DNA from 3 places in the Rhizobium sp. Pop5 genome. Region 1 is predicted to be linked to each of the others. Evidence: riboswitches for the same ligand, from Rfam matches in the RefSeq annotation. Region 1 holds a riboswitch; each other region holds the start of a gene.

Region 1 (10,593 bases):
TCACCGGAATACGGTAAAGTCAGAAAACGGAATTGGCCGATCCCGCGAAAGTTGTGGATATTCCGGCTGCGCAAGACGAGAGCGAAGACTCGAATCTCATTTTCTATATTTTATTTTCTCGTGGTCGAAAATTTCCGAACAAAACTATTTGTTTGATTTCGCGAGGCACTATGATTCTGCGCGCTATTGCAATCCTGGCCAGTATAGCACTCGCCTCGTGCCAGCCGAGCGACGGCACTTACCTCATGCGGGGGCCGGGTTATGAGTTGAATGCTCAACGCGCGTCCGGAACCTCCGCCAATCTTTATGCCTATATGCAGGTCATGTGCGCGGATGCCGGTCTTGCTCCCGTGTCGGCCAGCTATGCCAAGGGGTGCCCGAGCAGCCTTGATGCGAATGGATACCGGACCATGCTGCAGGCCGGGTTCAACGAGATCAATTTGGGGTGCAAGGCCTATGTCCAGTTCATTTTCGAAGAGCGGATGCGCGAGAGCCGGTTCAAGAGCACCAATTCCGCGATCCAGGCCTTCGTCAGCGGCGTCCTGACGCTCGAGGGGGCGGGAACGCGGCTGTTCTCTTATCTGATACTGTCCTCGACGGCGGCCAATGCATTTTACGATGCCTCGCGGATCGATCCCTTGCAGGGCATGACGGTCGAAAACATCCTGAAGATCGTCGACGAGCGGCAGGCCGCCTTCGAAAAGGCGGCTGCGTCGAGAACGATCACCTCGAGCCCGCAACTCATCCGGGTCTGGCGCGAATATCAGTGGCTCTGCACGCCGCTGGCGATCAACTCGGATTTCAATGCGCTGGCGGCAGCCAGCATCGACGGCAACAAGGTCGATTTCGATGCGGATGCCCGCAAGGTGGTCAACCGCATCACCGGGACCATCGAAGGGATCAATAAATTCGAGTCCGGCAAAGGGCTGAAGCCGACCCCGAAAACGCCGTCGGTGGATGGCGCCGTCAGCGCCGTCGAAAAGGAACTGACGAGCGATCAGGTCATGCGGCTTCAATCGGCGCTCTGCACCGCGCGCGACGGGAATTTCGGCCAGGGCACGCGAGCGGCCATCAACGTGTGGCGCAGAATGATCTCGAAAAAGGGTTTGACGGACGCCGAATTGAATCAGGGCCTGTCGTCGAGCGATATCCTGTATCTGCTGCATACGGACAGCTGCAGTTCTCTCGGCTACAAGACCGTTGTCGAGCGCGGATTCCTCTACGACGCGCCGGCGCGGGAAGAGACCACGACGACGGCATCTGTCGCCTCGGGGCGTGCCCAGAACCTTCTGCTGGTCGCCGAAAAGCTCGGCGTCAGCATCAGCACCGGGGAGACCAGGATAGACGCCGGGCTGCGCACGGCGATCGGGAAAAAGCGGGCAGCGTTGGCGCTGCCGAAGGGCGATTACATCGACTACGAACTCTTCATGAAGCTATTCAGCTAGCGGGGGCACGCGATGAATATCTATCGAACCAATCGACCCTTTGTGAAACTCTTCAATGCGGCGGATGCAACGGATGCGACGGAAGTTCTGGGCATCGGCTTTTCCCGCTTCGTCGGCGACGGCACGGTTGAGAACGGACGCCTCAAGGTCACGCGGGAAGGCGAGACGGATCCGACGTGGTGGATCGACCAGGGCAGCCTGACTGTTTTGACCGCCGACGAGGTGAAGATCGAGTTCCCGCCGATCTCCGATCTGGAATTCTATGAAGACTCGGCGCTTGCCGCGCGGGCGCTTTCCGGCTTTCTCGATGCCGGCGGCATGAATGTCGAATATCTCCTGCTGCTGGCATGGGCCGAGAGCGGCTGGACCAATACCGACGCGCAAGGGCGCGATGGCGCCGATGCCGATCTTGCCGGGCCGATCGGTCCCTATCGCTTCGATCCGGATGTCTGGTCGTCTCTCCTGAAGGACAAGGACTATCAGGAGGTTCTGCGCGGGTTTGCCGATGCCGACCGGATCAAGCCGCAGGCGCAGTGCTTCTTTGCCGCCGCCCTTGCCAATCGGCTGCAGCGCGCGCTGAAATCGAAGATCTCGAACCTCGATCCGCCGGCCTGGCTGCTGCGGCTTGGCCACCGCATCGGCAAGGATGCGGCGGTTCGCTTCGCCCAGCTTGACGACGGCGATGCCGTGTCGAAGACGGTCGATGACGTCAGGGCCGTCTCGGCAGCGACTGTCAACGCCAATCCCAAGCTCTTTCCCAGCAAATCCGACACGAAGAAGTCCGATGTCGTGGCGGCGATCAAGGCGGAATTCGAAAGCGGCAAGCGGGCTGTGGTGAAGCGGCTGACCGATCTCGTGCAGCTTTCCTCCGTCGATGGCATGATCAACGGCGGCAGCCCCGATATCCGGCCCGGCGTCCTGGGTTTCCTCGATTTCATCGGACGGTATGAAGCCGCGGGCAACTACAACGCCGTGGTCGATCGCATAAAGAACGAAAACAACCCCCGGCTCGTCGCGATGAGCATCGCGCAGGTTCAGGCCTATCAGGCGACGCTGCATGGGCGGGACGCCTGCGGCAAATACCAGATCATCATGGGAACGCTGGGCGGCAATGTCGCCCCCTCGGGCCTGACGCAAGAGCGGCTTTTCGATCCAGAGGCCCAAGACCAGATCGGCTTTCACCTGCTGATGACGGTCAGGGGAGGCGAGGCTTTCCTGAAATCCGACAGGAGCGACGCGCAGTTCAAAAAATTCGCCCTGGCGGTGGCGCAGGAATGGGCGGCGATGCCGGTTCTCGAAGCGATGACGGGACACCGCGGCGTGCAGCTGCAGCGCGGCGACAGCTATTATTCGGGAACGGCAGGCAACAAAGCGCTGACATCCGCCGACGCCTTCGAAGCCGCCATCCGGAAATTCATGGCCGAGGCGTAGTCGGCTGGACTGTGGGAAGACGTGAAGGTTTCCCATTATGGCTATAACGGTTCCATGTCCAAGACCTTCCACGAGCGGTGTTGAACGCGCCGAATGACGGCCCGCGCCATGCATCCAGCCTTATTTTTCACGGCGTCGGTGCGATCCCCGCAATAATCATTGACGTCTAGCGGATCTGCGACGTAACTGGGCGTGACGGTTTCCCGAGGATGACTCCGAGGGAATTAATAGGGAACACGGTGAGGACGACCCCAAGAGGGACCGAGACCGTGGCTGCCCCCGCAACTGTAAGCGGATTGTCGCTCATATCGGGAGTGCCGGCGCGCCGGCATTTCCTGGGGCCTTCGGGCCCGGCCACTGCGAGCTATCGCGGGAAGGCTGATGAGCGGCGGATATTCGCGAGCCAGGAGACCTGCCGTCAATCACGATCCAATCAACCGGGCGGGGATGCCCGGACAAGGAGCAGACATGATTGACCTTCTGACCCTTCGCCGAACTGCGGCATGCATCCGTCTCGATTGGGCCGCCTGCGGCTAGGCTTTGCGCGCGCGCCCGCCCTTGGGCCGCGCGGCGAAGCCATGCTCCTTTCCCTTTCAATCGAGGTTTTCATGCGCCAGTTTCTCGCCACCATGACATTCGCCTTCGGGCTGATCGGCCTTGCGGCACCGGGCCTTACCGCCACCCAATATCCGCTCACCGTCAGCAATTGCGGTAAGGAGGTGACCTTCCGCAAAGCGCCGACGAAGATCGTTTCGATCGGCCAGGGCATGACCGAAATTCTCTTTTCGCTAGGCCTTGCCGACAGGATCGTCGGCACGGCTGTTTGGGTCGGTCCCGTGCTGCCGCAATATGCCGATGCCAACAGTCGGATCAAACGACTTGCCGACAACGATCCAAGCTTCGAATCCGTTGTCGGGCAGGAGCCGGACATGGTGGCTGCCGAGTTCGAATGGCATGTCGGCGCGCAGGGCTCCGTCGGCAAGCGGGACCAGTTCGGGGACCTCGGGATCAACACCTATCTTTCGCCGGCCGATTGCGTTGCCAAGGTCAACACCGATGGCGGCGACGGCGTGCGCAAGGAGCTGTTCACGATGGAGCTGGTCTACCGTGAGATCGCCGAGCTCTCGGAAATCTTCGACGTGAGGGAGCATGGCGATGCGCTGATCGAGGAGTTGAAGAAGCGCGAAGCCGATGCCGTCACCTCCATATCGAATGCATCGGGCAAGAACCTGCCGGTCGTCTTCTGGTTCTCCAGCAAGGAGGTCAACGGTGATGCCTTCATCGCCGGCAAGAACGGCGCGCCGGCCTACATCCTGAAGACGATCGGCGCCCGCAACGTCGTCACCACCCAGGAGGAATGGCCGCTGGTGGGCTGGGAAACCATCGCCGAGGCGAACCCCGCCGTCATCGTAGTCGCGACCATGGATCGGCGCCGCTATGCGGCCGACGATCCCAAGGTGAAGATCGATTTCCTTGAGCACGATCCGGTGACCAGGGAACTGGATGCGGTGAAAAACAGGCATTTCGTGATGATGGACGCGCAATCGATGAACCCGACGATCCGCACGATCGACGGCATCGAAACATTGGCGAACGGCATCAAGTCCTTCGGCCTCTCGCAGTGAGAGCAGCATCGTTCAGGCAACAGGGATGGTGGGCGCTTGCCGCGCTCACCATCGCAGCCCTTCTTCTTCTCGGGCTGATGATCAGCCTTGCCGTTTCCATCGGAGAGATCTCGATACCGCTGGCGACGACGGCGGAGGCGGTCTCGAACCGCCTGTTCGGCACGGAATTCGTGCTCAGTCGTATCCACCAGGGCATCGTCTGGGATTATCGTCTCAGCCGGGCGCTGGTTGCCGCCAGCGCCGGTGCGTCGCTTTCGCTCTCGGGCGCGATCCTGCAGGCGCTGCTGCGTAATCCGCTGGCCGAGCCCTATGTGCTCGGCATCTCCGCTGGCGCTTCGACGGGGGCGGTCTGCGTGATGATTCTCGGCTTCGGCTACGGCGTTCTCGGTCTGTCGGGCGGCGCCTTCGTCGGCGCGGTCGTCGCGTTCCTTCTGGTCGGCTTTTTGGCGACAGGAGCAGGAGGCACCGGCGAACGCATCATCCTCTGCGGGGTCGCCGGTTCGCAGCTCTTCAATGCGCTCACCTCCTATATCGTGACGACCTCGGCCAATGCCGAGCAGGCGCGCGGCGTTCTGTTTTGGCTGCTGGGTTCGCTCAGCGGCGTGCGGTGGCCGGATGTCTATCTCGCGGTGCCGATCGCATTTGCCGGCTTTTTCATCTGCATGGCCCATGTGCGGGCGCTCGACGCCTTCGCCTTCGGCACGGACGCAGCCGCCTCGCTCGGCATTGCCGTGCGCCGCGTCCAGATCATGCTTTTCGGCCTGACTGCGGCGATGACGGCGAGTGTTGTCAGCATGGTAGGCTCGATCGGTTTCGTCGGTCTGGTCATACCCCATGCCGCCCGCTTTCTCGTTGGGCCAGGGCATCGGCAGCTGTTGCCGGCAACGGCACTCGGCGGTGCGATCTATATGGTCGGTGCCGATATCGTTTCGCGCATCCTTATACCGCAGCAGATCCTGCCGGTCGGCGTCGTCACGGCGCTCTTCGGTGCGCCGGCCTTCGCCATCATCCTTTATCGCGTGCGGAGAAGCGCATGAGCATCAAGATCGAAGCGGTGAGTTTTGCCGCCGGCGACACCGTCATCGTTAACGGCGTCAGCCTCACGGTGGAAAGAGGCAAGGTGCTCGGCCTGCTCGGGCCGAACGGGTCCGGCAAATCGAGTCTCCTGAGGTTGATCTGCCGGCTGCGCAAGGTCCGTAGCGGTATCATCCGTCTCGGCGAGGACGATATCGCCTCGCTGTCGCGCGTCGCGCTTGCGCGCCGTATCGCCTTCGTCGAGCAGCAGTCGACGACCGATACGCAACTGACCGTGCGCGATGTGGTGCAGCTCGGCCGCACGCCGCATCGCGGGCTGCTCATGCCCTGGGGTGAGCAAGACGATGCCGCCGTCGAGGAGGCCCTGTCGCGGGTGGACATGCGGGAGAGGGCGGGCCAGCTCTGGCAGACGCTGTCGGGGGGCGAGCGCCAGCGCGTGCACATTGCAAGATCGCTGGCGCAGTCGCCGAGCGAACTGCTGCTTGATGAGCCGACCAACCATCTCGATATCCAGCACCAGCTCGACATCCTCTCGCTGATCGCCAGGCTCGGTATCACCTCGGTCGTCGCGCTGCACGATCTCAACCTGGCGGCGATGTTCTGCGACAAGCTGGTGGTACTGCGCAAGGGTGAGGTCGTGGCCTCAGGCACGCCGGAGGACGTGCTGACGGAAGAGCTGATCGGTCGGGTGTTCGGTGTTCGTGCCCATGTGCAGAAATCGGCCGTGCACGGCCGGCATCATATCCAATATCTGATGGACTGAGGATGGCGGCAGGCGCAGATGCCGCGCCTGAGCCTCCGGCACCGCTTCGGGCAATCAAAAATCCTGCCAGCCTTCCGCCACGGCGGCCGAGCCGTGGGATCTTGCCGGGCGGGGCCGCTGGAACGGCTTCGGCGAGGCCGACTTGATGTCGGAAAGGGCCGAGACATTGGTCCCTCTCGGCGCGTCGTCGAAGCGGAAATGGCTGAGGAGTTCGAAAAGGGCTGAGGCCTCGCGGGCGAGGCTGTGGCTGGCGGCGGTCTGTTCCTCGACCATGGCGGCGTTCTGCTGCGTGCTCTGGTCGACGGTGTTGACGGCACGGTTGACTTCGGCGAGCGCGGTGGACTGTTCGCGCGAGGCTTTGACGATCGCGACGACATTGCCGTTGATATCGTGAACCTGCGTGGCGATTTCCTCGAGCGCGCTGCCGGCCTTGCTGACCAGCGTCACGCCGGTGGCGACATGGCCGCTGGAGGCGGTGATCAGCGTCTTGATCTCCTTGGCGGCGCTGGCGGAGCGCTGCGCCAGCTCGCGCACCTCCATGGCGACGACCGCAAAGCCCTTGCCGGCTTCGCCGGCGCGGGCCGCCTCGATGCCGGCATTCAGCGCCAAGAGGTTGGTCTGGAAGGCGATCTCGTCGATGACGCCAATGATGTTGGAAATCTCGCGCGACGAATTTTCGATCTGGTCCATGGCTTCGATGGCGTCCTTCACCACCTGGCCCGAATGCTCCGCATGGGCCTTGGTGTGGGTCACCAACTCGCCCGCCTCGCCGGCGCGCTTGCTCGCATCCTTGACGGTGGTGGTGATCTCTTCCAGAGCCGCGGCCGTCTGCTCGACGGAAGCGGCCTGCTGTTCGGTTCGTTTGGCCAGATCGTCGGCAGCGCTGCCGATCTCCTCCGAGCTCGAGGAGATCGCCTTGGCATTGTCGGCAACGGTCGCCATCGCATGCTTGAGCTTGTCGGAGGCGCTGTTGAAATCGGTGCGCAGGCGCTCCAGCGACGGAATGAAGGGTGATGCGATCGTCTGCGAGAGATCGCCGTTCGACAGATTCGTCAAGCAGGCGGCGAGCTGTTCGACGTTTTCGACGCGCGGCGTCACGTCGGTCGCGAATTTGACGACCTTGAAGACCTTTCCGTTCATGTCGAAGATCGGATTGTAGGAGGCCTGGATGAAAACCTTGCGGCCGCCTTTGCCGATGCGCATGAATTCGTCGGCGGCGAGCTTGCCGGCGGCAAGGCTCGGCCAGAATGCCTTGTATTCCTGCGATGCGGCATAGGCCGGTTCGCAGAACATCGAATGATGCCGGCCCTTGATCTCCGAAAGCGAGTAGCCGAGCGCATTCAGGAAATTCTCGTTGGCGGCGAGGATCTCGCCCTCCGGCGTGAACTCGATGATCGCCTGGGCGCGCGAGAGCGCATCGAGCTTGCCCGAGTCTTCGGCCGCGATCAGCTTCTGGCTGGTGATGTCGGTGGCGATCTTGATCACCTTGACCGGCTTGCCGCGGCGGATCACCGGATTGTAGGAAGCCTCGATCCACACTTCGCGCCCGCCCTTGCCGATGCGCTTGTACTGCTGCTGATCGTAGCTGCCGGCGGCGAGCTTGGCCCAGAAGGCCTTGTATTCGGCGGATGATGCGTAAGCCTTCTCGACAAACATGCTGTGGTGCTGGCCGACGATTTCGGAGAGTTCATATCCGAGCGCGCGGCAGAAATTCCCGTTCGCCGTCAAAATCCTGCCCGTGAGATCGAATTCGATCATCGCCTGGGATTTGGAGAGTGAAGCAAGAACGGCAACGGCATTCGCACCACGATCAAGAATATCCACGCTATGCTCCCAGGTTAAGAGGCGCCCCCTCTAAAAACGATAGCGAATATTTGCACTTTCGGATTAATGCGGATTTAACAATAATTTTGACTTTTCGCACAAATGCAGGCAGGAGCATCTTTCGTTTTCGCGGAGTTTTGACTGTGACTTATCTATTTGTTTTTGAATAATTAATGTGATTTGGTTGTTGCGCGTTTTTGCTTACTTCACTTCTAGTGGTAATTGCCCGAAAATATGTAGCCGGCTTCCATTCTGCGGGAGGCGTGGCGCTGAAATCCTGATGGTTTTTCACTGGTTTATCGCGACGCGCCGGCATTTTCGGTTCTCTGGCAGCAGGGGGAGCTTGCTGGCATTTTCGCGTGATTTTGCTATTATTTTTTAGGGGCGCATGCGCCCGGCCGAATGGAGTTTTTCGATGCTCGAACGAAATCAGCTTCCCCTGCGCCCTGCCGCGCCCGGTTTCGCCGCCGCCTGGGTGGTTTTCATCGCGGGCGCCAGCGTGGCGCTCAGCCTGCTTTTTGCCTGCGTCACGCCTTTCGTGGCGCTGGCGGCGGTTTCGGCGGTCGTGCTTCCCCGGCGGATGGCGGCGACGGCGGTTCTGCTGGCCTGGCTCGCCAACCAGATGGTCGGATATTTCGTGCTCGGCTATCCCCAGGATTGGGACAGCTATGCCTGGGGGCTTGCGATCGGCATCGCCGCATTCGCCTCGCTCGCTGCGGCCCTCGCGGTGCTGCGCCTCTCCGCCGATCTGCCGGTGACGCTCGCCGGCGCCTTCCTCGCCGGCTTCGTCAGCTATGAAGGCGTGCTCTTTGCCGCAACGTCAGTGCTGCCATCGGGCGAGGGCGCATTTTCGCCGTCCGTCGTGGCCGGGGTTCTGCTGGTCAACGCACTCGCGGCTATCGGGCTTCTCGGCCTGCATGCCGCTGCGGCGGCCGGTCGTGGGTTGGTTGCGGGCGATCGGGTATTGCCGCTGGCGAGATAAAGACGATTTGTCGCCGCCGATCTACCAGAATTTCCACCATGGACGTTTCTGATCTGCCGGCATAGAGGGGGTGGGTTCTGTCGTAACGGTCGGCTCCGCGATGGTCTCGCCGTCCTGATCGTAACATTCTCCTTCGTCTCCCTGCACCTTGGCATCAAACGCCTGCGCAATGAGCCACATTTTCCGGCGCGTTTCCTGATCGGGATTCTTGGCGACGATGTTGCCTTTGCTCCAGGTCAGCCATGCCGTGCCTTGCCGATTTTCCCCGCCGGAATAAGCTTTCCACATGCAGATCCCAGCCCGCTCCACGCGCACGACATTTCCGTCGCCGGCACGCGTCTCGGCATACCCCTCGTGCTGCATTTCGGGGTCGCCAGCCGCATAGTCCAGCCAATCGTGGAGGGTGATCGCCGGAGACGGATCGAACCAATTTGTCTTGCGGGTGATGTGAAGATCGTAACCCATGAGATGATCTGCCGAGCCATTGCGAAGTCAGTCGAGGACCGAGTTTTAATCAATGTGGATATCGATAGGCAACGGCTGAAGCGTCGGGCGCGCTCAGCCTGCTTCCCAGAGGTCGTGGGTTTCCTCGATATGGCGCTCGATCAGGTGGTATTCGGCATCGGTCAAGTCGAGCGGCGCGCCGTCGAGGAAGGCGGTGAGGTGCTCGACCTCGCCGCCGGAGGGTGGGGCGCAGAATTCGGGGCGCGCGTGGCGATTGCCGGGATGGTAGGGGGTGAGAGAATATTCGATCAGGAGCTCGATCTCTTCGTCGCCGCGCGTCAGCGTGAAAGTGATTTCGAACATGGGCTAGAAGCCGAGGGCTTCGATGCCTGCGGCAAGTTCGGCCTCGAGTTCCTCATCGTCGTCAAGCGGCCGGTTGAACTCCTCGTTCATGACGGCGGCGATGCGATCCAGCCCCCGGCGGCGCCCGGCCGGCGCGAAGATGACGACCATGACACCGTCGGCCTCCATGTCGAGCGACAAATAGCCCTTGCCGCTGCCGCCGGAGACGCTGGCCTTGAAGGCGGTGTTATCGGTGAAAAGCGAGACCTGTCCGCGCATTGTGGGGCTCCCCGGTGTTGAGGGTGGTGTTGATGACAGGATTTTGTCGTCTCGATAGTTGTGATGTTATAATCGCAACGTATGGATGGAGAATTCACCTGCCTTGAGGTTGCCGCGGAGAGGTCGTCTCTGTGTCGTTTGGGGAAGGATAGCTCGTTGTGCTGTTTGCTTGCCCTTCGCTTGCGCTGAGCGCGAAGCGGGAGACAATGGAGGACGTGCCGTGTGGCCCCCTCATCTGCCTGCCGGCATCTTCTCCCCGCTGGGGAGAAGGGGGTAAGCCGCACGGCCTTCATTCCCGAGCTGAGGTTACAAGGGAGGCGAGCGGCCGCCGCGATTCCGCTTCTCCCCTCGGGGAGAAGATGCCGGCAGGCAGATGAGGGGGCTACACGGCACACCTTCAATTGCCGTTCGCTTTATCAGGTG
Region 2 (10,593 bases), 230 kb from region 1:
GCTGATTGGATCACCGTTCCAGCCGCGGCGAGGAAGATCGCCGCGGCTGCCCGGCTTTCGAAGCGTCCTTTTTCGGCGCGCCGCTGCAGAGGCAGAACGTGGGCGACGGCCGGCCGCTCGGCTGAAGCAAGGGGAACGTCGATGCCAGCGGCCGCGAGGCTGATTTCGTCGCGCGCGCCAAGCGCCACGGCGTTGGAAAGGGCGGCGCCCGCATAGGCATAGCGAGTGGCGAGCCTACCGGAAAGCGCGTGGACCACCTCCTGCTCGCGCAGCCGTGCTTCGGCGGCATCGTTGGCGAAGAGGATCGTCATGTCTTCGGCGACGATGAAGACCGCATGCTCGAGAGCGTCGATGACTTCCCGGAGGACCGCGGCTTCTGCACGCTCCATTTCGAACATGTCGTGGATCGTCACGGCACGGCGGATATGCGGGCCGAGCAGCCCGACGATGTCGAAAACGCGCCGTTCGCTCGGTTCGTATTGCACCGAAATATTGATGGTTCCGACGCGGGTGGGGCGCTTCAGCACGGCCATGTCGATCGAATTCAATACCCCGTATCTGGCATGAAAGTTCTGGTATAGCGCGCCGCTCTTCCAGACGGTTTCGCCATCGGCCCCGTAGAGGGAAAACATCCGCTCCAGCGTATCCGGCTGATCGATCTCCATTCGGTGGAGGAGGTGGAAGAACGGGACGTCCTTCGCATGCGCGACGAGAGCGCGGACCGCTTCCGCGTCGTCGCAGGCGATCTGAGCCAGCCGCGCGGAACGGGTCGTGGTGTCGAAGACGGCAAGCGTCGTGAGAAAACCGTTCACCTGCCTGTTGATCAGACGCAGAGCATTCGGCCAGGCATCCTCCCGGGCCACGCAATCATAAATAGATCCGATGATTTCCGACAGTTGCTGTTCCATGGCGGCGATCCTGCATCAGCCTGGCCGGCGCGGTCAACCGTCGCGGGCATAGGCGCCGTCATTCCCGGCATTTGTGTCAGATTTCATCCCCCATGCGGGAGATGTTTCATCGTGCGGATTTTCTACAACGCATTGCCGGCCGGATTGCATCGGTCTGGACAACCAGAAATTGGAGGACAATCTTCATGAAAGCGACAAAAGCGCCGATCGCGGCGCTTCTCATGATGGCAGCTTTTCCGGCGGTGGCGCTCGGCGGCGGCACCGGTTTGCCGGAACAGGTCCGGGAGGCCAATGCACGCTTCCGGGACGTCAACCAGGCCGCCAGGGAAGGCTATTCGCCGATCCCGTGCACCAGCGGCATAGACGGAGGCGCGATGGGCATCCACTACGTCAACGCCGACCTCATCAAGGACGAGGCCATTGATCTCTCCAAGCCGGAGGCCGTGATGTACGAGCCTGACGAACACGGCAAGATGAAGCTCGTTGCCGTCGAATACATCACGACGAAAGGTCCCGCCAATCTCGGCGGTCAGCTGTTCAGTTTCACGAACGCACCGAACCGCTACGGGCTTCCGGCCTTCTACGAGCTGCATGTCTGGGCATGGAAGGACAATCCGAAAGGACCCTTTGCCGACATGAATCCCGACGTCAGCTGCCGGCATGCGCACGGCTGACCGAGCCACTCCAGCATCAGAGAAGGATGAAACAATGCCGCAATTCGTCGTCGAACGAAATATTCCGGGTCTCGGGGACATGGACAAGGAAACCCTGCGGGAAATCTCGGCGAAATCCAACGCCGTGGTGGCCGCCCTCGGCGAACCCTATAGCTGGATCACCAGCTATGTGACCGGGGACAAGATGTACTGCATCCACGAGGCCGAAAGCGCAGAAGCGGTCTATCGGCACGCGGAAAAGGGTGGCTTTCCCGCGGACCGCGTCACCGAGGTCACGACCCTCATCGGCCCTCACTCGGCAGATCGCTAAGGAGGCGCGCAAAGGCATGCGGCGTTTTGCGATCGCGACGTGTGTCAGCGGCGGGAACCAGCCGGCGAACGGGGCGCCGGCTGGTTCCCTTCTGGCTTCGCGCGGTCAGTCGCGCCTTTTCTTGGAGGATATGATGAACGGGAATTTCCCATCCGGCGTGCTGAATCTTCGAATATGCAAAGCATTACTGCTGCCGATTTCCGTCCTGCGAGTGCTCATGATCTGGAGGCATCGCCGGTCGGCGGAAAATAGGCTTGGCGCCTTGTCGGATCACATGCTGAAGGACATTGCGGTGTCGAGAGGCCAGATCCCTTTCATTGCCTCCCAAGAGGCAGATTGGAGCCGTTTTCGCTGACGGCGCGGAAGCGGAAGCATTCTGCCATCCGTAATTTCGGCCTCGATTTCCGCATCCCCTCATTCGCCTGGGAGTAGTATCGTGACGCGAAGCAGGCTAATGAATGGCATGCGCGACATGGCTTTTTCAGCGCCTGTCCTGCGGTTCCCGGTGCCGAGCCTCGATCGTGAAAACGGCTTCTCCGGCTCTCGGCCCGATGCGGAGGTTTCAAAAATTAACGATCATATTCAGTGGATTATAGAGCAGGGAATCACCAGCGAGCATATCGGCGATCTCATTACCGGTCTGTGCGAGCGGCTGATTGCCGACGGATTTCCGATCTGGCGGGCGAGCATCAGAATGCCGTCCATCCATCCGATGTATCGCGGCGTTTCGGCCAATTTCGCGCGGGGCGCTGCAACAATTCTCGAAGCCGCCGAGCACGGGAGCGAAACGGAGCGCAGCTTCGAGAAGACACCGACATTCTATCTTTTGAGCCGCGACGAAAAAGCGGGGCGATGGAACCTCGCGAATGACGAGGGCCTCAACTATACCGAGCTCAACGAATTCGCGCAGGCCGGCGGCACCGACCACGTTATCCGCATTTTCGAATTTCCGAAGGAGGTGGCGCTGCGCGGGCTCGCTGTTTCCCTGACCAGCGACGCGCCGGGCGGATTTTCCGACGAGCAGCTTGCGGTCATCGAACAGCTTTTGCCGGCGCTGGGGCTTGCGGCTTACCGGGTGGCGGCGTCGAAGACCGCCACCGATATCCTCGCCGTCTATACCGGCGCGAAGACCAGCGCGCGCATCCTCGCCGGCGAAACCCGCAGGGGAATGGGCGGTTCCATCAATGCCGCAATCCTGCTTGCCGATCTCCGGAATTTCACCGCCTTGACCGAGGTCTATCAGCCGGAGGAGATCGTCGGCTTTCTCAACGAACATTTCGATCTGATCGACCGGCATGTCGGGGAAAATTCCGGCGAGATCCTGAAGTTCATGGGCGACAGCGTGCTGGCGATCTTCCCAACGGATGCGGACGATCCGCAACAGGCCTGCCTGGCGGCCCTCGCTTCGGCAAGGAACCTGCTGGAGGCAAACGAGGCGCTCAATCGCGAGCGGGCGGGCAATGGCGGCCCCGATATCGGCGTCGACGTCGTGCTGCATCTCGGCGAGGTTTTCTACGGCAATGTCGGCGCCCAGGGCAGGCTCGATTTCACGGTGATCGGCAGGGCGGTCAACGAGGCCTCGCGGCTTGAAAAGCTTTGCGGCACGCTCGAGCAGCCGCTCCTGATGTCGGAGAGCTTCGCGACGACCTGCGCCGTGCCCTGCCAATATCTCGGTTCGTTCGAACTGCGCGGGGTTTCGAAGCGGGCTGATGTCTTCAGGCCCGTCGACACAGCATCGTAGCGGCCGCTCAGATCTCGCCGGATACTTCGCGGCGGCGGCGGTCCAGTTCTTCGCTGTAGCGGCGCAACGTATGGCTTTCGCTGAGCTGACCGACCACCTTGCGTTCGATCAGGTTGTTGACGACGGCCAGCGCTTCGCTTTCGCTCTTATCGAAGATCGCCGCCGCCTGCCTGGCGTTCATCTGCGGCTGCAGGAAATCGTTGCGGTATCGGATGAAATCGGCAAGCACCTTGCCTTCGTCCTGGGCGTCCGTCGGGTTGGCGTAGATCTCAGGCACCAGCACGAGGCCGGCATATTTGTCGCTCTCCTCGACGAGGATGACGCGCTGGGTCGAGCCTATCGGGAAGGCCTGTTTGAACTCCTCCAGAGAGATGCCCGATCTTGCGGTCTTGACGTCTGATCGCATCAGCTTGTCCACCGTCAGATTGCGGATCCAGCCGACATCGTGGGCGCTACGGATGCTTTCGCCGCGCAGGTGGAAGCGCCAAGTGGCGAAGGAATAGCCGAAGGTCGAGCGCACAACGAGCGAAGAGGTGATGACGGCGGCGAGCACCAGCGCGGTGATCGGGAAGTCGCCGGTGATTTCGAGCGCGAGAAAGGTCATGGTCAGCGGCCCGCCGATGACGGCGACCGCAAGCGAGCTCATGCCGACCACGGCATAGATGGCGGGCGTCAGGGTCGTCGCGGCGAAATAGGGGCCGCAATAGGCAAAGAGCTTGCCGAGCAGGGCGCCCATGAACAGCGAGGCGAAGAACAGGCCGCCTCTGAAGCCCGAGCCGATCGAAATCGCTGAGGCGAGGGACTTCAAGAGAAAGAGGCCGATCAGCGCCGGGATCGCGACGTCGCGCGACAGATTGAGATGCAGCGCGCCGTGGCCGGCCGAAAGCACCTGCGGCGAGATCATCGCCAGAAGGCCGACGATAATGCCGCCGAGAGCAGGGCGGAAGGGCGGCGCGATCGAACTCTTGCGCGCCACCTCCTCGATGAAGGCGACGCCCTGCATGATAAGAATGCCGACGCCGGCGCAGAAGACGCCGAGCAGCAGCGCCGGGATATAATCGGCAGGCACGACCGAGCCGAAGCTGCCGATATCGATGGTGAAATCGCCATCGGCAAGCAGCCTTGCGACGAGTGTGGAAACGAGGGCGGAGGTGACGACCGGCGTCAGCGACACGATCGTATAGGTGCCGATGATGAGCTCGAAGGCATAGAAGGCGCCGGTCAGCGGCGCATTGAAGGCGGCGGCGATGGCGCCGGCTGCGCCGCAGCCGACAAGGATGCGCAGGTCCGAGCGGCGAAGCTGCAGCTTCAGTCCGAATTTCGAGGCGAGGCCGGCGGCAAGTTGGGTATAGCCGGCTTCCAGGCCGACGGAGGCGCCGAAACCGTTGGAGAGCAGGTTCTGCACGGCAACGATGATGCTGTCGGTCAGGGAAAGACGGCCGCCATGCAGGGCATTGGCCTCGATCGGATCGACCATCGGCTTCTTGCGCCGTTTCGCCAGCACCAGGAGCAGCAGCCCGAGCAGGACGCCGCCCATGACGGGCGCGGTCAGCAACAGCAGCTTGTCGTCGATGTCAGATGAACTCAACCTCTCGCTGTCTGCTATGCCGAATATCAGCTGGTGCAATTCGTTCGAAACGAAACTCATGCCGGTGACGGCAAGTCCCGAAGCGATGCCGACGACGGCGCCGGCCAACGACAGGCCGATTTCGCTGCGTCGCGTCAGAACGCGCAAACGGCCGGGATCGAGGAAAACACGCAGCGCGCGGAGACGGCGCCGATCCAATTTCATGAGCATGGCTAGACAACTAGGCAGGGAGAGGCCGGGTCAAGGGTGAAGGCCGGGTCCGCTTGCGATGCAATTGCGGCAAAAAGCCGGCGTGCCAGACAAATTTTTATGACATAAGCCTCTGATAAATGACGATATTTTAGGTAGAGTAAGTCGTGTCGGCGTTTGCCTGCCGGCTCGCTGGCCATTCCGGCGTGCCAAGGCCGGTTGACTTCACCCCGGAGCTTGCCTAACCATCCTTGATATAAAGGGTGGTCGCCTGACCATCCCACGATGATGGTCATCTGACCATCATCGGATATAACGGATGGTTCCGGATCGGCGTTACGCTTTCCGGATGAAAAGGGAATGTGACGAGGCGGACCCAAGCCGGGCGCTTTCATCACAGCCGACCCCGCGACTGTAGAGCGGTCAGGGTCTTGCATCCGGCATCGAGCCTTTTTCGTCGGCAGCCCGCAATGGTGCGGGCGGGCGGAGCGGAGGAGATGCCGGAAAAGCCACTGGAAATGCATGGTGATCAACCGGGGTCGGACGCCTCTATTTCTACGAATCGTCCACCTTTTCACGAGATGCAGCCGGGAAGGCGAGGCAGATCCGCTGGCACGATCAGGGGCGACCGGAAACGGTCGTCCCGGTCGCGGCCGATACCCGCGAGCCAGGAGACCTGCCATCCCGTGCCGGGCGAAAAGCCCAACCCTGGGCAAGAGGCCCGCTGCCAGCACGGAGGTTGTTTTGGCTGAACGATTGAATTCGGCGCTGCCTTTGGTGGCAGATGTGGGGCTTTCGGCCTTGTGCGTCGAGTATGCGGTACCCCCCTCTGTCCTGCCGGACATCTCCCCCACAAGGAGGGAGATGGAATCGCGGCGACGATCTCCCCAAACAACTGACGTAAGGCGATGGTCTCGCCTCTTGCCGATCTCCCCCCTTGTGGGGGAGATGTCCGGCAGGACAGAGGGGGGTGCAACACCCTCCGCTGCAGAAGGCGTCCGAGCATGAGCACCACCTTCATCCTCGGCGGCGCCCGCTCCGGTAAATCGCGTTTTGCCGAAAACATCGTCACGGCGACCGGCCTCGAGCGTCATTACATCGCCACCGGCCGGGCGTGGGACGATGAAATGCAGGCGCGCATCGACCAGCATAAGGCGGATCGCGGCCCATCCTGGACCACGCATGAGGAACCGCTGGAGCTTGCCGAGCGGCTTACGGCCATCGATGGCGAAGGCAGGGCGATTCTTGTCGACTGCCTCACACTCTGGCTCACCAATCTGATGATGGAGGGGCGCGATATCATCGCCCAGTCCGTTGCGCTCGCCGCCTGGTTGCCCCAAGCGAAGGCACGGCTCGTCATCGTTTCCAACGAAGTCGGCCTCGGCATCGTGCCCGAGAACCGCATGGCGCGGCAATTTCGCGACCATGCCGGCCGGCTGCACCAAATGATCGCGGCCAATGCCGACGACGTCTATTTTATCGCGGCAGGACTGCCGCTGAAAATGAAGGGTTAGTTCCATGCAGCAGAAAATTCCCGCAACCGTCATCACCGGCTTCCTCGGCGCCGGCAAGACGACGATGATCCGCAACCTGCTTACCAATGCCGGCGGCAAGAAGATCGCACTCATCATCAACGAATTCGGCGATCTCGGCGTCGATGGCGATGTGCTGAAGGGCTGCGGGGCGGAGAACTGCACCGAGGACGATATTATCGAGCTCACCAATGGCTGCATCTGCTGCACGGTGGCCGACGATTTCATCCCGACCATGACCAAGCTTCTGGAGCGCGACCAGCGCCCCGATCACATCGTCATCGAAACCTCGGGACTTGCGCTGCCGCAGCCGCTGGTGGCCGCCTTCAACTGGCCTGATATCCGCAGCGAAGTTACCGTCGACGGCGTTATCACCGTCGTCGACAGCGCGGCTGTTGCCGCCGGCCGTTTTGCCGACGACCACGATGCCGTCGATGCGCGCCGCGCCGAGGATGAATCGCTCGATCATGAAAGCCCGATCGAAGAACTTTTCGAGGATCAGCTGACCTGCGCCGACCTGATCGTGCTGAACAAGACCGATCTCATCGACGCCGACGGGCTCGGCCGCGTGAAGAGCGAGGTCGCCTCGCGCATTGTCCGCAAGCCCGTGATGATCGAGGCCCGGAATGGCGAGGTGCCGGCAAGCGTGCTGCTCGGCCTCGGTGTCGGCACCGAAGACGATATCGTCAACCGCAAGTCCCATCACGAGCTGGAGCATGAGGATGGCGAGCCGCATGATCACGACGAATTCGACAGTTTCGTCGTCGAACTTGGCGCGGTCGCCGATACGGTAGCATTCGTCGAGAAGCTGAAGGGCATCATCGCCGAGCATGATGTGCTGCGCCTCAAGGGCTTCATCGATGTCTCCGACAAGCCCATGCGCCTGCAGCTGCAGGCCGTGGGTGCCCGCATCGACCAGTATTTCGACCGCGCCTGGGCGCCGGGTGAAGCCCGCAGCACCCGCCTCGTCGTCATCGGCCTGCACGAGATGGATCAGGACGCGGTGCGCAAGGCGATCGAAGCGCTCGTCTGAGGATATTAAATGCATCTGCTTCTGGCCCAGCAGGGAACGATCAGTGACGGGGACGAGGCGATCGACCTCGGCCAGTCGCCGGGCGATATCCTGTTCCTGTCGGCCGCCGACACCGAGCTTGCGGCGATTGCCGCGGCTCATGCCGGTGGGATGGCGGGGTATTCGCTGAGGCTTGCGAGCCTGATGAGCCTGAAGCATCCGATGTCGGTCGATACTTACGTCGAGCGGACCGCGCGGCATGCGAAACTGATCATCGTGCGGGCGCTGGGTGGGGCAAGCTATTTCCACTATGCGCTGGAGGCGCTGCATGCGGTGGCGGCGCGCAGCGGGGCACTGATTGCGGTGCTGCCTGGGGATTCCAAGCCGGATGCCGGGCTGACGCCGTTTTCGAATGTGGCGTTGGAGGATCTGAATGCGTTGTGGGCTTACCTGATCGAGGGCGGGGATGCCAATGCGCGGGGCTTTCTGGCCTATGCGGCGGCAATGCTGTCTGGTGAGGAGAAGCCGGCGCCGGCTGCGCCGTTGATGAAGGCGGGGATCTGGTGGCCGGAGCGGGGGTTGATTGGGGTTGAAGAGTGGGAGAGGCTTGTCTCGGGCGTGCCGACGGCAGAGGTGAGATTCGAACTTACGGAACGCCCCACCGTCGCCATCGCCTTCTACCGCGCCCTCGTCCAAAGCGGCGAAACAAAACCCGTCGAAGCCCTGGTCGAAGCCCTGCAGGCGGAAGGCCTCCGCCCGCTGCCGGTCTTTGCCTACAGCCTCAAGGATCCCGTTTCCAAGGGCATCCTCGAATCCATCTTCGCCGACCTTAAACCCGATGTTGTCATCAATACGACGGGCTTTGCCGTCTCCGCACCGGGCGCCGATCGCGAGCCGACGGTGCTGGAGGCGAATGACGCGGTCGTGCTGCAGACGATCTTTTCGGCCTCGTCGCGGGAGGCATGGGCGGCCTCGTCGCAGGGGCTCTCGGCCCGCGATCTCGGCATGAATGTCGCGCTGCCGGAGGTGGATGGCCGCGTTTTGTCGCGTGCCGTCTCCTTCAAATCGGCCGCCCGTTACGATGCCGCGGTCGAGGCCAATATCGTATCCAGCGAGCCGGATGCCGGGCGCATGGCCTATGTCGCTGATCTTGCCGCCAACTGGGCGCGGCTACGGCAGCGGCCGCCGGCGGAACGGCGTGTTGCGCTTGTCTTGGCGAATTATCCGAACCGGGACGGGCGGCTCGGCAATGGCGTCGGCCTGGATACGCCGGCCGGCACGATCGAGGTGATGCGGGCGATGACGGAGGCCGGTTATCCCATTGCCGATATTCCCGCCGATGGCGATGCGCTCATGCGGCATCTGATGGCGGGGCCGACCAATTCCGGCTTCGATGGCAAGGTGGTGCGCGAGCGGCTTTCCCTGAGTCGATACAGGAGCTTCTTTGCGTCTCTTCCCAGTCAGATTCAGGATGAGGTGACGGCGCGCTGGGGCGATCCCGAGGCTGATCCCTATATGCGGGATGGCGCTTTCGCGCTGCCCTTTGCCCGCTTTGGTGGCCTGCTCGTCGGCATCCAGCCGGCGCGTGGCTATAATATCGATCCGAAGGAGAGCTATCACTCGCCGGATCTCGTGCCGCCGCACGGTTACTTCGCCTTCTATGCCTTTTTGCGCGAAGAGTTCGGCGCCGATGCCGTCATTCACATGGGCAAGCACGGCAATCTGGAATGGCTGCCGGGCAAGGCGCTGGCGCTGTCGGAAGCCTGTTATCCCGAGGCTATTCTTGGGCCGCTGCCGCATCTTTATCCTTTCATCGTCAATGATCCCGGCGAGGGTACGCAGGCCAAGCGCCGCACGGCCGCCGTCATCATCGATCATCTGACGCCGCCTTTGACGCGGGCCGAAAGCTACGGGCCGCTTAAGGACCTGGAGGCGCTGGTCGATGAATATTACGAAGCCTCGGGCGGTGATCCCAGGCGTATCCGGTTGCTGTCCCGGCAAATCCTCGAGCTTGTTACCGATATCGGGCTGGACCGTGACGCGGGGATTGCGAAAGGCGAGAGTGAAGGCGAGGCGCTGAAGAAGCTCGATGCCTATCTTTGCGATCTCAAGGAGATGCAGATCCGGGATGGGCTGCATGTGTTCGGGGTGTCGCCCGAGGGGCGGCTGCTGACGGATCTCACCGTGGCCCTGGCGCGGGTGCCGCGCGGGCTGGGTGAGGGTGGAGATGCGAGTTTGCAGCGGTCGATTGCGGGGGATGTGTTGGCTTTCCCCCTTCTCCCCAGCGGGGAGAAGATGTCCGTCAGGACAGATGAGGAGGCGAGCGACGTCAGGAGCGAGCGGCTGAGCGCAGGCGAAGCCGAGTCTGTGGCCCCCTCATCCGACCCTTCGGGCCACCTTCTCCCCGCTGGGGAGAAGGGGAGTCGCGCACTTCAGTGTCCCTTCGATCCTCTCGACTGCGACATGGCCGCCCCTTGGGCTGGCCCAAGGCCGCCAATCCTTATCGACCTCCTCGACGCCCCCTGGCGCACGAACGGCGACACCGTCGAGCGCATCGAGCTGCTCGCCGCCAAGCTCGTTTCCGGGGAATTGGAATGCCCAACCCTCTGGTCCCAAACCAAAGCCGTGTTGGATGAAAT
Region 3 (10,593 bases), 1.3 Mb from region 1:
CGGGCGCTGCGGAACCTGTGTGGAACGCCGCGAAGCCTTCCATCTTGCCGGCGTCGCCGATCCCACGGAATACGAGGACCGCGACTTCTGGAAGGCGGCGGTGTCGCAATATGCCGCGACGGAGGTGCGTTGATGTACCGCATCACCAAGGAATTTCATCTCTCCGCCTCGCATCAATTGGATCACCTGCCGACTGATCATCAATGTGCCCGGCTCCATGGCCACAACTACATCGTGGTCGTCGAACTCTCCGCAGAAACCCTGAATGAGGACGGCTTCGTTCGCGACTATCACGACCTCGCGCCGCTCAAGCGCTATATCGACGAGGCTCTCGATCATCGCCACCTGAACGACGTATTCGGTCATTCCAAAGTCACGTCCGAATTCCTGGCCAGGCATTTTTACGAGTGGTGCAAGCAGCGCTTCCCCGAGACATCGTCTGTCCGCGTCAGCGAGACGCCGAAGACCTGGGCGGAGTACAGGCCGTGAGCGCGGAGACCATTCGCGTCAGCGAGATATTCGGCCCGACCATACAAGGCGAAGGCGCGTTGATCGGATTGCCGACCGTGTTCGTCAGGACGGGTGGCTGTGACTACCGCTGTTCCTGGTGCGACAGCCTTCACGCGGTCGACAGCGCCTTCCGGGATCAATGGATGTCCATGTCGGTTGAGGCGATTTGGCAGGAGGTCACGAAACTCTCCGGAGGCAAACCGTTGACGGTGTCGCTTTCCGGGGGCAATCCGGCGATCCAGCCGCTAGGGCCGCTGATCGAACTCGGCCATTCCAACGGATACCGCTTCGCGCTGGAAACACAGGGGAGCGTAGCGCGGGACTGGTTTCGCGATCTCGACACCCTGGTCTTGAGCCCCAAGCCGCCTTCGAGCGGAATGCAGACGGACTGGGAGCAGGTCGGCAACTGTCTTCGACTTGCCGCCGGCGGGCCGGAGGTCGCGTTGAAAATCGTCGTCTTCGACGATGCCGACTACGCATTCGCCCAAGAGGTGAGCCAGCGCTATCCCGATATTCCCTTGTTCCTCCAGCCCGGCAACCACACGCCGCCGGCGCCCGATGACGACGACGCCCGTATCGATATTGACGGCGTAATGGACCGGATGCACTGGCTTGTCGGGAAGGTGACCGCCGACCAATGGTTTGACGCGCGTGTGTTGCCTCAATTGCACGTGCTGCTTTGGGGAAACAAACGCGGGGTATGACCCCGTGGGAAGCCTAGCGCTCCTGAAAAGCAAAGACATCGACGGGTTCGCCCAGCCCGCGCAGGGAGAAGGTGCCGAGCTCGTCCATGTCTTTCGCGCAACCCGCCATTTCAACGAAGGCCCGCGACAGGAGCACCGGACGCTTGACCTCCTTGGTCAGGCTTTCCAGCCGCGAGGCGATATTGACCGCCGGGCCGATGACGGTGAAATCCAGCCGCCGGCGCGAGCCGATATTGCCGTACATGACGTCGCCGACATGCACGCCGACGCCGTAGCGCAGCGGTTCGCGTCCGTTACCCTCATGCTGCCGGTTCAGTTGCGCCATCGACTCCTGCCCTTCGCGGATCGCCTGCAACAGATCGGTGCAGGCCGTTTCCTTGGTCAGCGGGAAGATTGCCAGCAATCCGTCGCCCATGAACTTCAGGATCTCACCGCCATAGCGTTCGATCGGGTCCGATATGGCATCGAAATAATCGTTCAGCAGATGGATGACATCGTCGCGGGGCCAGAGATCCGAGATCGCCGTAAAGTCGCGCAGATCGCAGATCATGATGGCCGCGCCGACGGTCGCGCCGCTGCCGCGCGTCGTGACCCCCGACAGGATCTGCTCGCTCGCATGCGGCCCCACATAGGTCTGCAGCAGCGTGCGCGCCATGATGTTTTTCAGCCTGATCTCGCTGACGAGCGTCAGCGCCGGCAAGAGATCGCGCAGGAAATCGACGTGCTCATTCGTAAAACCGCCCGGCCGGCTGGTGGAAAATGTCACGACGTGCCGTTTGCCGAACGTGTGTTCAACCGGCCAGGCGATATATTCGGTGAGGCCATCGTCGCGCAGTTCCCGGTAGAATGAATCCGCGTCGCCGTCGGCTATGCTTTCCAGCTGTCTGCGGATCTCTTCGGCACCCTGATGGATCGCATTGATCGGACTCGTCAGGAACTCCGGTGTATTTTCGATACCATAGGCGAATGTGTTGATCTTCGCCTCCGTCAGGCCCTCCTTCCAGAGGATACGGGCGCCGATCCATTGCGGATGGTTCGTCCTGAAATGCAAAGTCGCGCGGGCGACCGGCACCCCTGCCGCCATCAGCTTCCCGCACATTTCCACCAGGATGTTGTCGATGAAGCGCTCGTCGCGCGTCTCGTTCACCAGCCAGTCGAGAATCCGCCTCCGACGGACCGGCCAGATGCCCTCGTCCGTTTCAACGGCAGCTTTGGCCTTGTTCAGAAAAGACGACATCAGAAACTCCCGCTAAACCACACTTTCGGCGAGTACCGAATCCAGTTTCGCTGAATGTGGTCGATGAAGAGGCAAATGATAAGGGGAAGCTGAAATTAAGTCTCAGAAATCCCAGTCCTCGTCCTCGGTCGCGACCGCCTTGCCGATGACATAGGAGGAACCCGAACCGGAGAAGAAGTCGTGGTTCTCGTCGGCATTCGGCGACAGTGCCGACAGGATCGCCGGATTGACCTTGCAGGCCTCGGCCGGGAAGAGCGCTTCATAGCCGAGGTTCATCAGCGCCTTGTTGGCGTTGTAATGCAGGAATTTCTTGACGTCCTCGGTCAGCCCGACGCCGTCATAGAGAGCTTCGGTATATCTTGCCTCATTGTCATAGAGCTCAAGCAGCAGGTCGAAGGCGAAGTCCTTGATCTCCTGTTTCCGCTCATTGCCAAGTCGCTCCAGCCCACGCTGGAATTTGTAGCCGATATAATAACCGTGCACGGCCTCGTCGCGGATGATCAGCCGGATCATATCGGCCGTATTGGTGAGCTTGGCGCGGCTCGACCAGTACATCGGTAGGTAGAAGCCGGAATAGAACAGGAAGCTTTCGAGGAAGACGCTCGCGACCTTCTTTTTCAAAGGGTCGCCTGAAGCATATTGCTCCATGATCAGCGCCGATTTGCGCTGCAGGAACTCGTTTTCCTCAGACCAGCGATAGGCGTCGTCGACATCGGGTGTCGAGCACAGCGTCGAGAAGATCGAGGAATAGGAGCGGGCATGCACCGCCTCCATGAAGGAGACGTTGGAAAGCACCGCCTCCTCGTGCGGCGTCGCGGCATCTTCCATCAACCTAATGGCGCCGACGCCGTTCTGGATCGTGTCGAGCAACGTCAATCCGGTGAACACGCGGATCGTCAGCTGCTGCTCTGCCGGCGTCAGCGTTGCCCATGAGGGAATGTCGTTGGAAAGCGGCACTTTTTCCGGCAGCCAGAAATTGCCGGTGAGACGGTTCCAGACTTCGAGATCCTTGTCGTCCTCGATGCGGTTCCAGTTGATGGCGCGCACGCGGCTGATTGGCTTTACGGCGATGTTCATGGTGATTAAGTCCTTCCAATATCTGATTGCGCTCGGAGCCCCCTCACCCCGCCCTCTCCCCGAGGGGAGAGGGGATGTCGCGTCTGCCGCAAATGTCTTCTCCCCATCGGGGAGAAGGTGCCGGCAGGCGAATGAGGGGGCCATTTGCTCAACGGCTCGCGGCCGAAATCAATTCACAGCGTGCAGGAAACGCAGCCCTGCACCTCCGTGCCGGACAGCGCCATCTGGCGAAGGCGAATGTAATAGATCGTCTTGATGCCCTTCTTCCAGGCGTAAATCTGCGCCTTGTTGATGTCGCGCGTGGTTGCGGTGTCGCGGAAGAACAAGGTCAGCGACAGGCCCTGGTCGACATGCTGGGTCGCCGCCGCGTAGGTGTCGATGATCTTCTCCGCCCCGATCTCATAGGCGTCCTGGTAATAATCGAGATTGTCGTTGGTCATGAACGGCGCCGGGTAATAGACGCGGCCGATCTTGCCTTCCTTGCGGATCTCGATCTTCGAGACGATCGGATGGATCGAGGAGGTGGAGTGGTTGATGTAGGAGATCGACCCTGTCGGCGGCACCGCCTGCAGGTTCTGGTTATAGAGACCGGAAGCCATCACCGTTTTCTTGAGCGCCGCCCAGTCTTCCTGCGTCGGAATGTGGATGCCGGCATCGTCGAAAATTGCGCGAACCTTCTCCGTCGCCGGCTTCCATTCCTGCTCGATATATTTGTCGAAATAGTCGCCGGAGGCATATTTCGAATTTTCGAAGCCCTTGAAGCTCGTGCCCCGCTCGACCGCCAGCAGGTTCGAAGCGCGGATCGCGTGATAGGTCACCGCATAGAAATAGATATTCGTGAAATCGACGCCTTCCTCGGAGCCATAAAAGATGCGCTCGCGGGCGAGATAGCCGTGCAGGTTCATCTGTCCGAGGCCGATCGCATGGCTCTCGTCATTGCCCTTTTCGATCGAAGGCACCGAGGAGATGTGGCTCATGTCGGAAACTGCCGTCAGCGCCCGGATCGAGGTTTCGATCGTCTTGCCGAAATCGGCGGAATCCATCGCCGCCGCGATGTTCAGAGAGCCAAGATTGCAGGAAATATCCTTGCCCATCGTCTGGTAGGAGAGGTCGTCATTGTATTCGCTCGCCTCGCTCACCTGCAGGATCTCCGAGCAGAGATTGCTCATGGAGATGCGCCCGGCGACCGGGTTCGCCCGGTTCACCGTGTCCTCGAACATGATGTAGGGATAACCGCTCTCGAACTGGATCTCGGCGATCACCTGAAAGAATTCGCGTGCCTTGATCTTCTTCTTGGAGATGCGGGCATCCGCCACCATCTCACGGTACTTCTCCGTCACCGAGATTTCGGTGAACGGCGCGCCGTAGACGCGCTCCACGTCGTAGGGCGAGAAGAGGTACATATCCTCATTGTTTTTGGCGAGTTCGAAGGTGATGTCGGGCACGACGACGCCGAGCGACAGCGTCTTGATGCGGATCTTCTCGTCGGCATTTTCGCGCTTGGTATCGAGGAAGCGCATGATGTCGGGGTGATGGGCGTGGAGATAGACCGCGCCCGCGCCCTGGCGCGCGCCGAGCTGGTTGGCATAGGAGAACGAGTCTTCGAGCAGCTTCATGATGGGTATGATGCCGGAGGATTGGTTCTCGATCTGTTTGATCGGCGCGCCGGCTTCGCGAATATTCGTCAGCGACAGCGCCACGCCGCCGCCGCGCTTCGACAGTTGCAGCGCCGAATTGATCGACCGGCCGATCGATTCCATATTGTCCTCGACACGCAAAAGGAAGCAGGAGACGAGCTCGCCGCGCTGCTTCTTGCCGGCATTCAAAAAAGTCGGCGTCGCCGGCTGGAACCGGCCGGAAATGATCTCATCGACCATGTCGCGGGCAAGGGTCTCGTCGCCGCGGGCCAAAGTCAGTGCCACCATGCAGATGCGGTCTTCGTAGCGCTCCAGATAGCGCTTCCCGTCGAAGGTTTTCAGCGTGTAGCTGGTGTAATATTTGAAGGCGCCGAGAAACGTGGGGAACCGGAATTTCCTGGCATAGGCCTGGTCGAACAGGTCACGGACGAAATTGAAGGAATACTGGTCGAGCACTTCCTGCTCGTAATAGCCTTCAGTGACCAGATAATCGAGCTTCTCCCTGAGGTTATGGAAGAACACCGTGTTCTGGTTCACATGCTGCAGAAAATACTGCTTGGCCGCCATTCGGTCTTTGTCGAGCTGGATCTTGCCCTCGTCGTCATAGAGGTTCAGCATCGCGTTCAGCGCGTGATAATCGAGCGTTTCCGCAGCCTTCAGCGGCTTTGCGCCCACATCCCGCGTCAAATTTGTTCCCGTGTCCAAAATCGTCCCATCCCATCTTTGACATTGGCGACATCCTCGGAGGTTCCCAGGAGCTCGAACCTGTAGAGGTACGGCACCTGGCACTTCTTCGAGATGACATCGCCGGCAAGCCCGTAGGTCTCGCCGAAATTGCTGTTGCCCGCGGCGATCACGCCCCGGATGTTGGAGCGGTTTTCCGCATCATTGAGGAAACGGATCACCTGCTTGGGCACGGCCCCTTTACCGCCGTCCCCGCAATAAGTAGGCGAGATCAGCACGTAGGGTTCGCGAATGTGGATATCTTCAGCGCTGAGGGGAATGCGCGCCGCGCGCAATCCCAGCTTCTCGACGAAACGATGGGTATTCCCGGATCGGCTGGAATAATAGACGATCAGCCCCACCGCTCTTCTCCGATCAGGAGAGCGCGCTGATCATATCGGGACGGAAGCCCGCCCAGTGGTTCTCGCCGGCAACGACGACCGGAACCTGCATGTAGCCCATGCCGCGCACGCGATCGAGCGCCTCGGTGTCCTGGGAAATATCGACGATGTCATAGTCTACCCCCAGGCGATCCAGGGCGCGATAGGTGGCGGTGCACTGAACGCAGGCAGGCTTGCTGTAAACGGTAACGCTCATCATGTTCCTCGTGATGTCAATGAATTCAGGACGCAGGACTGGGATCGGGCGCCATGCGGCGTCCGGGGCAAAGTTTGATAATGATCTGGCAAAGTTGGCGCTTTAAACGCCCAATAGCATCCCTCGCAGGATGTGCGCGGGTGGCGGCCTTGATGTTCTCGACATGACTTCAAACCCCGAAGTGCTCATGCGGATGTTCGGGGGCAGTGCAACAGGCACGGATAGATTCCGTCTTCATGCACGCGACCTTCCGGACACCCCGCCCGTGGACGTTTCGTTCGAGGCAGGTCTCCTGGCTCACGGGTCGAAGCACCCTGCCCAGCCTTCCCGGAACCTCATGCTCCAGTGACCTGAAATCGGACAGTTGCTCGCCGCTCACAGTTGCGGGGGCAGCTCCGGCATTGCCGCGCCGTAATGGCGAAGCGCACCGTATTCCCATCTTAGCCCCCGATCCTCACGAATCGAAGGAACCTCAAACACTAGATATAGTACGCGAATCCCAATTCGCGTCAACGGATGGTTTGTGCATCGCGTTACGGGAGGTTTGAAATCACTGCATTCCTGTGAAAAACAGGGATAACGAAGGCTTAACGAAAAGACGCTGTAGAGAAGGGTCCGATAAAGAGACCCGGCCTGTCGCCAACTCCCAGGCTGGGACAAGCCATGCAAAACTCGCAACGTCATCCTCGGCCTTGTGCCGAGGATCTGCGCCGCTCAATTAAGCACCTGAAAATAAATGGTTTCTTGTCAAACAATTACAGCGGTCAGATGCTCGGCACAAGGCCGAGCATGACGGAGAGACCTTGTCGACAAACTGAGAGCCGGCCTAAGCGATGGCCCGCTCCGCGGTTTGGATTCTCGATCGCGCCCAAATCGGTGGTCTTTACATCGCCATTCGGGAAAAATTCATCCCTTTAAGCGAAGCAGCCTGAGCGCATTGATCGTCACCAGCACGGTGGCGCCGGTATCGGCGAGGATTGCCGGCCAGAGCCCGGTAATGCCGGCGATCGTCGTCACGAGGAAGACCGCCTTCAGGCCGAGCGCGATTGTGATGTTCTGCAGGATGTTGCGCATGGTCCGCTTGGAAAGCGCGATCATCCGCGCCACGTCCCCGACGCGCCCGTGCAGCACGGCGGCATCCGCCGTCTCCAGCGCCACATCCGTGCCGCCGCCCATGGCGATGCCGATATCGGCCGCCGCCAGCGCCGGCGCGTCGTTGATGCCGTCGCCCACCTTGGCGACGGTGAAGCCTTCACGCTTCAATTCGCCGACGACCCGCTGTTTGTCCTCCGGCATCATCTCGCCGCGCCAGTCGATGCCGAGCATGCCGGCAACGGCCGCCGCCGTGCGTTTGTTGTCGCCCGTCAGCATCATTGCCTTCACGCCTGCCGATTTGAGCGCGGAAAGTCCAGCCCCGGCATCCTCGCGCGGCTCGTCGCGCATGGCGATCAGGCCCGCGGCTGCGCCATTGACGAGCAGCACCGATACGCTCTTGCCTTCGTCATTCAGCGCCGTGATGCGCCCATCCTGCTCTCCATCGAGCGCCCCGCGCTCGCGAGTTGCGGACGGCGACAGCAGATCCAGGGTCTCGCCCCCGACTTTGCCGGTGACGCCCTTGCCCGGCAGCGCCTCCAGCTCGAAGGCCGGCGGCACGGGAACGCCGCCGGCCTTGGCGCGATTGAGGATTGCCAGCGCCAGCGGATGGCTGGAACCTTGCTCCAGCACCGCCGCGCGCGACAGGACCTGCGCTTCGCTCAAGCCGAAGGAAACGATGTCGGTCACCTGAGGTTTGCCTGCCGTCAGCGTACCCGTCTTGTCGAAGGCGACCATCGTCACCTTGCCGAGCGTTTCCAAGACCGCGCCGCCCTTCATCAAGAGCCCGCGCCGGGCGCCGGCCGACAGCGAAGCAGCGATCGCCGCCGGCGTCGAGATGACGAGGGCGCAAGGGCAGCCGATCAAGAGGAGCGCCAGCCCCTTGTAGATCCATTCGCTCCATGAACCGCCGAAAAACAGCGGCGGAACGACCGCAACGAGGGCTGCGACAACCACCACGCCCGGCGTATAATAGCGTGAGAACCGATCGATGAAGCGCTCCGTCGGCGCCTTCGATTCCTGCGCTTCCTCCACCAACTTGACGACGCGGGCGATGGTATTGTCGGCGGCGGCCGCCGTGACGCGAACCCTGAGCACCGCATCGCCATTGACCGTGCCGGCGAAGACGACGGCATCCACGCCCTTGCGCACCGGCGTGCTTTCGCCCGTCACCGGAGCCTCGTCGATCGCGCTCTCGCCTGATACAATGACGCCGTCTGCCGAGATGCGGTCGCCGGGGCGAACCATGATGATCGCACCGACGGCGAGGCTCTCCGCAGGCACTTCCCGCGTCTGCCCATTGTCTTCAAGCAGCGCATTCTTCGGCACCAGCGTCGTCAGCGACTGGATGCTTTCGCGCGCCTTGCCCGCAGCCACACCCTCCAGCATCTCGCCGACAAGGAACAGGAACACGACGGTTGCCGCTTCCTCACCGGCATTGATGATGACGGCGCCGACAGCGGCGATCGTCATCAGCATCTCGATCGAAAACGGTGTGCCCGATAGGGCCGCCATGACCGCACGCCGCGCGATCGGCACGAGACCGACCAGCATGGCGACGATGAAGGCATAGGGGGCGATTGCCGGCACGAGATGGCCGGCGGCATAGGCGGCAACGAGCGCTGCACCGGAAAGGATGGTCAGCCGCCCCTTCTTGCTCTGCCACCAGGGGCCGGACATCGGCGCGTGGTCGTGCCCGTGCAGGCCCTCGATTTCCTTTTCACCATGAGCGTGGTCGTGATCCCCATGATCATGGTCATGGCCGGCATGGTCGTGATCATGACCTTCGTGATCGTGATCATGGCCCGCATGATCGCCGTGATCGTGGTCGTGGCCCGCGTGATCGTGCCCATGGTCATGGTCGTGATGGTCATGCGTGCCGTGTTCATGCGCAGGCGCCGCACCTGCGGCAAGCGGCGCGACTGAATAGCCGAGCCCCGTCACCCTCTTCTCGATCGCCTTGAGGTCACTGCTGCCGTCATGCCGGACGGTCATCGTGCCCGCCATCACCGAGACGGAAACATCGGCAACACCAGCCACGCGCCGGACCGCCGTGTCGATCTTGGTTGCACAGGCGGCGCAGTCCATGCCGCCGACCCGGTATCGCGTCTCGCTCGTTTCAGCCATCGTCGCTTCCTTGCCAAACAGAAGCATCTCTCCTACATCCTCTAGCGACTAGAGGTGCAAGAGAAAAATAATGAAAAAGATTACGATTGGTGAAGCTGCGCGCCAAAGCGGCGTGAAGGTGCCGACGGTGCGTTATTACGAGAGCATCGGCCTGCTTGCGGCGCCGAACCGCAGCGAAGGCAACCAGCGCTCCTTCGAGCCCGCCGACATCAGCCGCCTCGCCTTTATCCGTCATGCCCGCGAGCTCGGCTTCGAGATCGAGGCGATCCGCACGCTGCTGACCCTGCAGGACGATCCGAACCAGTCCTGTGCCTCGGCCGACGCCATCGCCAAGGCCCGCCTCGTCGAGGTCGAGCAGCGCATCCGCAGCCTGATGGCGCTAAAAGCCGAGCTGGAAACCATGGTGGAAGGCTGCGGCCATGGCCGCGTCGACCAATGCCGCGTCATCGAAGTCCTCGCCGACCACGGCCAGTGCAGGCATTCGCACCATTGACGGCTTGCGCCATTGAAGGTGACCCGCGCCCGCACCAAAACTGCCTGAGACAGAATCGCGCGAGGCACCCATGAACCAGAAGCGGATTGCCATCATCGGTGGCGGCCCGGCAGGCCTTGCGGCCGCCGAACTGCTTTCGCTCTCCGGCCATGCGGTGACCGTCTATGACGCCATGCCGACCTTCGCCCGCAAGTTCCTGCTGGCCGGCAAATCGGGTCTCAACATCACGCATTCCGAGGACTATGCCCGTTTCGCCACGCGCTTCGGCACGGCTTCCGCCCATCTGCGCCCGGCCCTCGATGCCTTCACGCCCGCTGATGTCAGGGATTGGGCTGCAGGGCTCGGGACCGAGACCTTCGTCGGTTCCTCTGGCCGGGTTTTCCCGAAGGTGATGAA

The links. Region 1 has a riboswitch for cobalamin ahead of NE852_RS13515 (ABC transporter substrate-binding protein). Riboswitches for the same ligand answer to the same signal wherever they lie in the genome.
Region 2: linked by a shared signal. The riboswitch ahead of cobU (bifunctional adenosylcobinamide kinase/adenosylcobinamide-phosphate guanylyltransferase) and the one ahead of NE852_RS13515 (ABC transporter substrate-binding protein) in region 1 are both predicted to bind cobalamin.
Region 3: linked by a shared signal. The riboswitch ahead of nrdH (glutaredoxin-like protein NrdH) and the one ahead of NE852_RS13515 (ABC transporter substrate-binding protein) in region 1 are both predicted to bind cobalamin.

What each region holds. Positions count from the first base shown of each region.
Region 1 is NZ_CP099399.1:2,263,570-2,274,162, reverse strand. Features, by position in the region: gene NE852_RS13525 (hypothetical protein) at 171-1,445, shown strand; gene NE852_RS13520 (hypothetical protein) at 1,458-2,876, shown strand; cobalamin riboswitch at 3,056-3,311, shown strand; gene NE852_RS13515 (ABC transporter substrate-binding protein) at 3,485-4,501, shown strand; gene NE852_RS13510 (iron ABC transporter permease) at 4,498-5,538, shown strand; gene NE852_RS13505 (ABC transporter ATP-binding protein) at 5,535-6,299, shown strand; gene NE852_RS13500 (PAS domain-containing methyl-accepting chemotaxis protein) at 6,354-8,123, opposite strand; gene NE852_RS13495 (hypothetical protein) at 8,539-9,105, shown strand; gene NE852_RS13490 (hypothetical protein) at 9,127-9,570, opposite strand; gene NE852_RS13485 (hypothetical protein) at 9,664-9,912, opposite strand; gene NE852_RS13480 (hypothetical protein) at 9,916-10,170, opposite strand.
Region 2 is NZ_CP099399.1:2,030,401-2,040,993, reverse strand. Features, by position in the region: gene NE852_RS12290 (helix-turn-helix transcriptional regulator) at 1-908, opposite strand, end outside; gene NE852_RS12285 (hypothetical protein) at 1,094-1,582, shown strand; gene NE852_RS12280 (DUF4242 domain-containing protein) at 1,617-1,892, shown strand; gene NE852_RS32725 (DUF1127 domain-containing protein) at 1,909-2,247, shown strand; gene NE852_RS12275 (adenylate/guanylate cyclase domain-containing protein) at 2,347-3,633, shown strand; gene NE852_RS12270 (chloride channel protein) at 3,641-5,431, opposite strand; gene NE852_RS12265 (hypothetical protein) at 5,434-5,706, opposite strand; cobalamin riboswitch at 5,714-6,109, shown strand; gene cobU (bifunctional adenosylcobinamide kinase/adenosylcobinamide-phosphate guanylyltransferase) at 6,415-6,924, shown strand; gene cobW (cobalamin biosynthesis protein CobW) at 6,929-7,975, shown strand; gene cobN (cobaltochelatase subunit CobN) at 7,985-10,593, shown strand, end outside.
Region 3 is NZ_CP099399.1:3,546,267-3,556,859, forward strand. Features, by position in the region: gene queC (7-cyano-7-deazaguanine synthase QueC) at 1-133, shown strand, start outside; gene queD (6-carboxytetrahydropterin synthase QueD) at 133-489, shown strand; gene queE (7-carboxy-7-deazaguanine synthase QueE) at 486-1,214, shown strand; gene NE852_RS19615 (adenylate/guanylate cyclase domain-containing protein) at 1,228-2,451, opposite strand; gene nrdF (class 1b ribonucleoside-diphosphate reductase subunit beta) at 2,554-3,528, opposite strand; gene nrdE (class 1b ribonucleoside-diphosphate reductase subunit alpha) at 3,702-5,870, opposite strand; gene nrdI (class Ib ribonucleoside-diphosphate reductase assembly flavoprotein NrdI) at 5,849-6,250, opposite strand; gene nrdH (glutaredoxin-like protein NrdH) at 6,264-6,485, opposite strand; cobalamin riboswitch at 6,750-6,975, opposite strand; gene NE852_RS19640 (heavy metal translocating P-type ATPase) at 7,392-9,704, opposite strand; gene NE852_RS19645 (helix-turn-helix domain-containing protein) at 9,775-10,197, shown strand; gene NE852_RS19650 (TIGR03862 family flavoprotein) at 10,268-10,593, shown strand, end outside.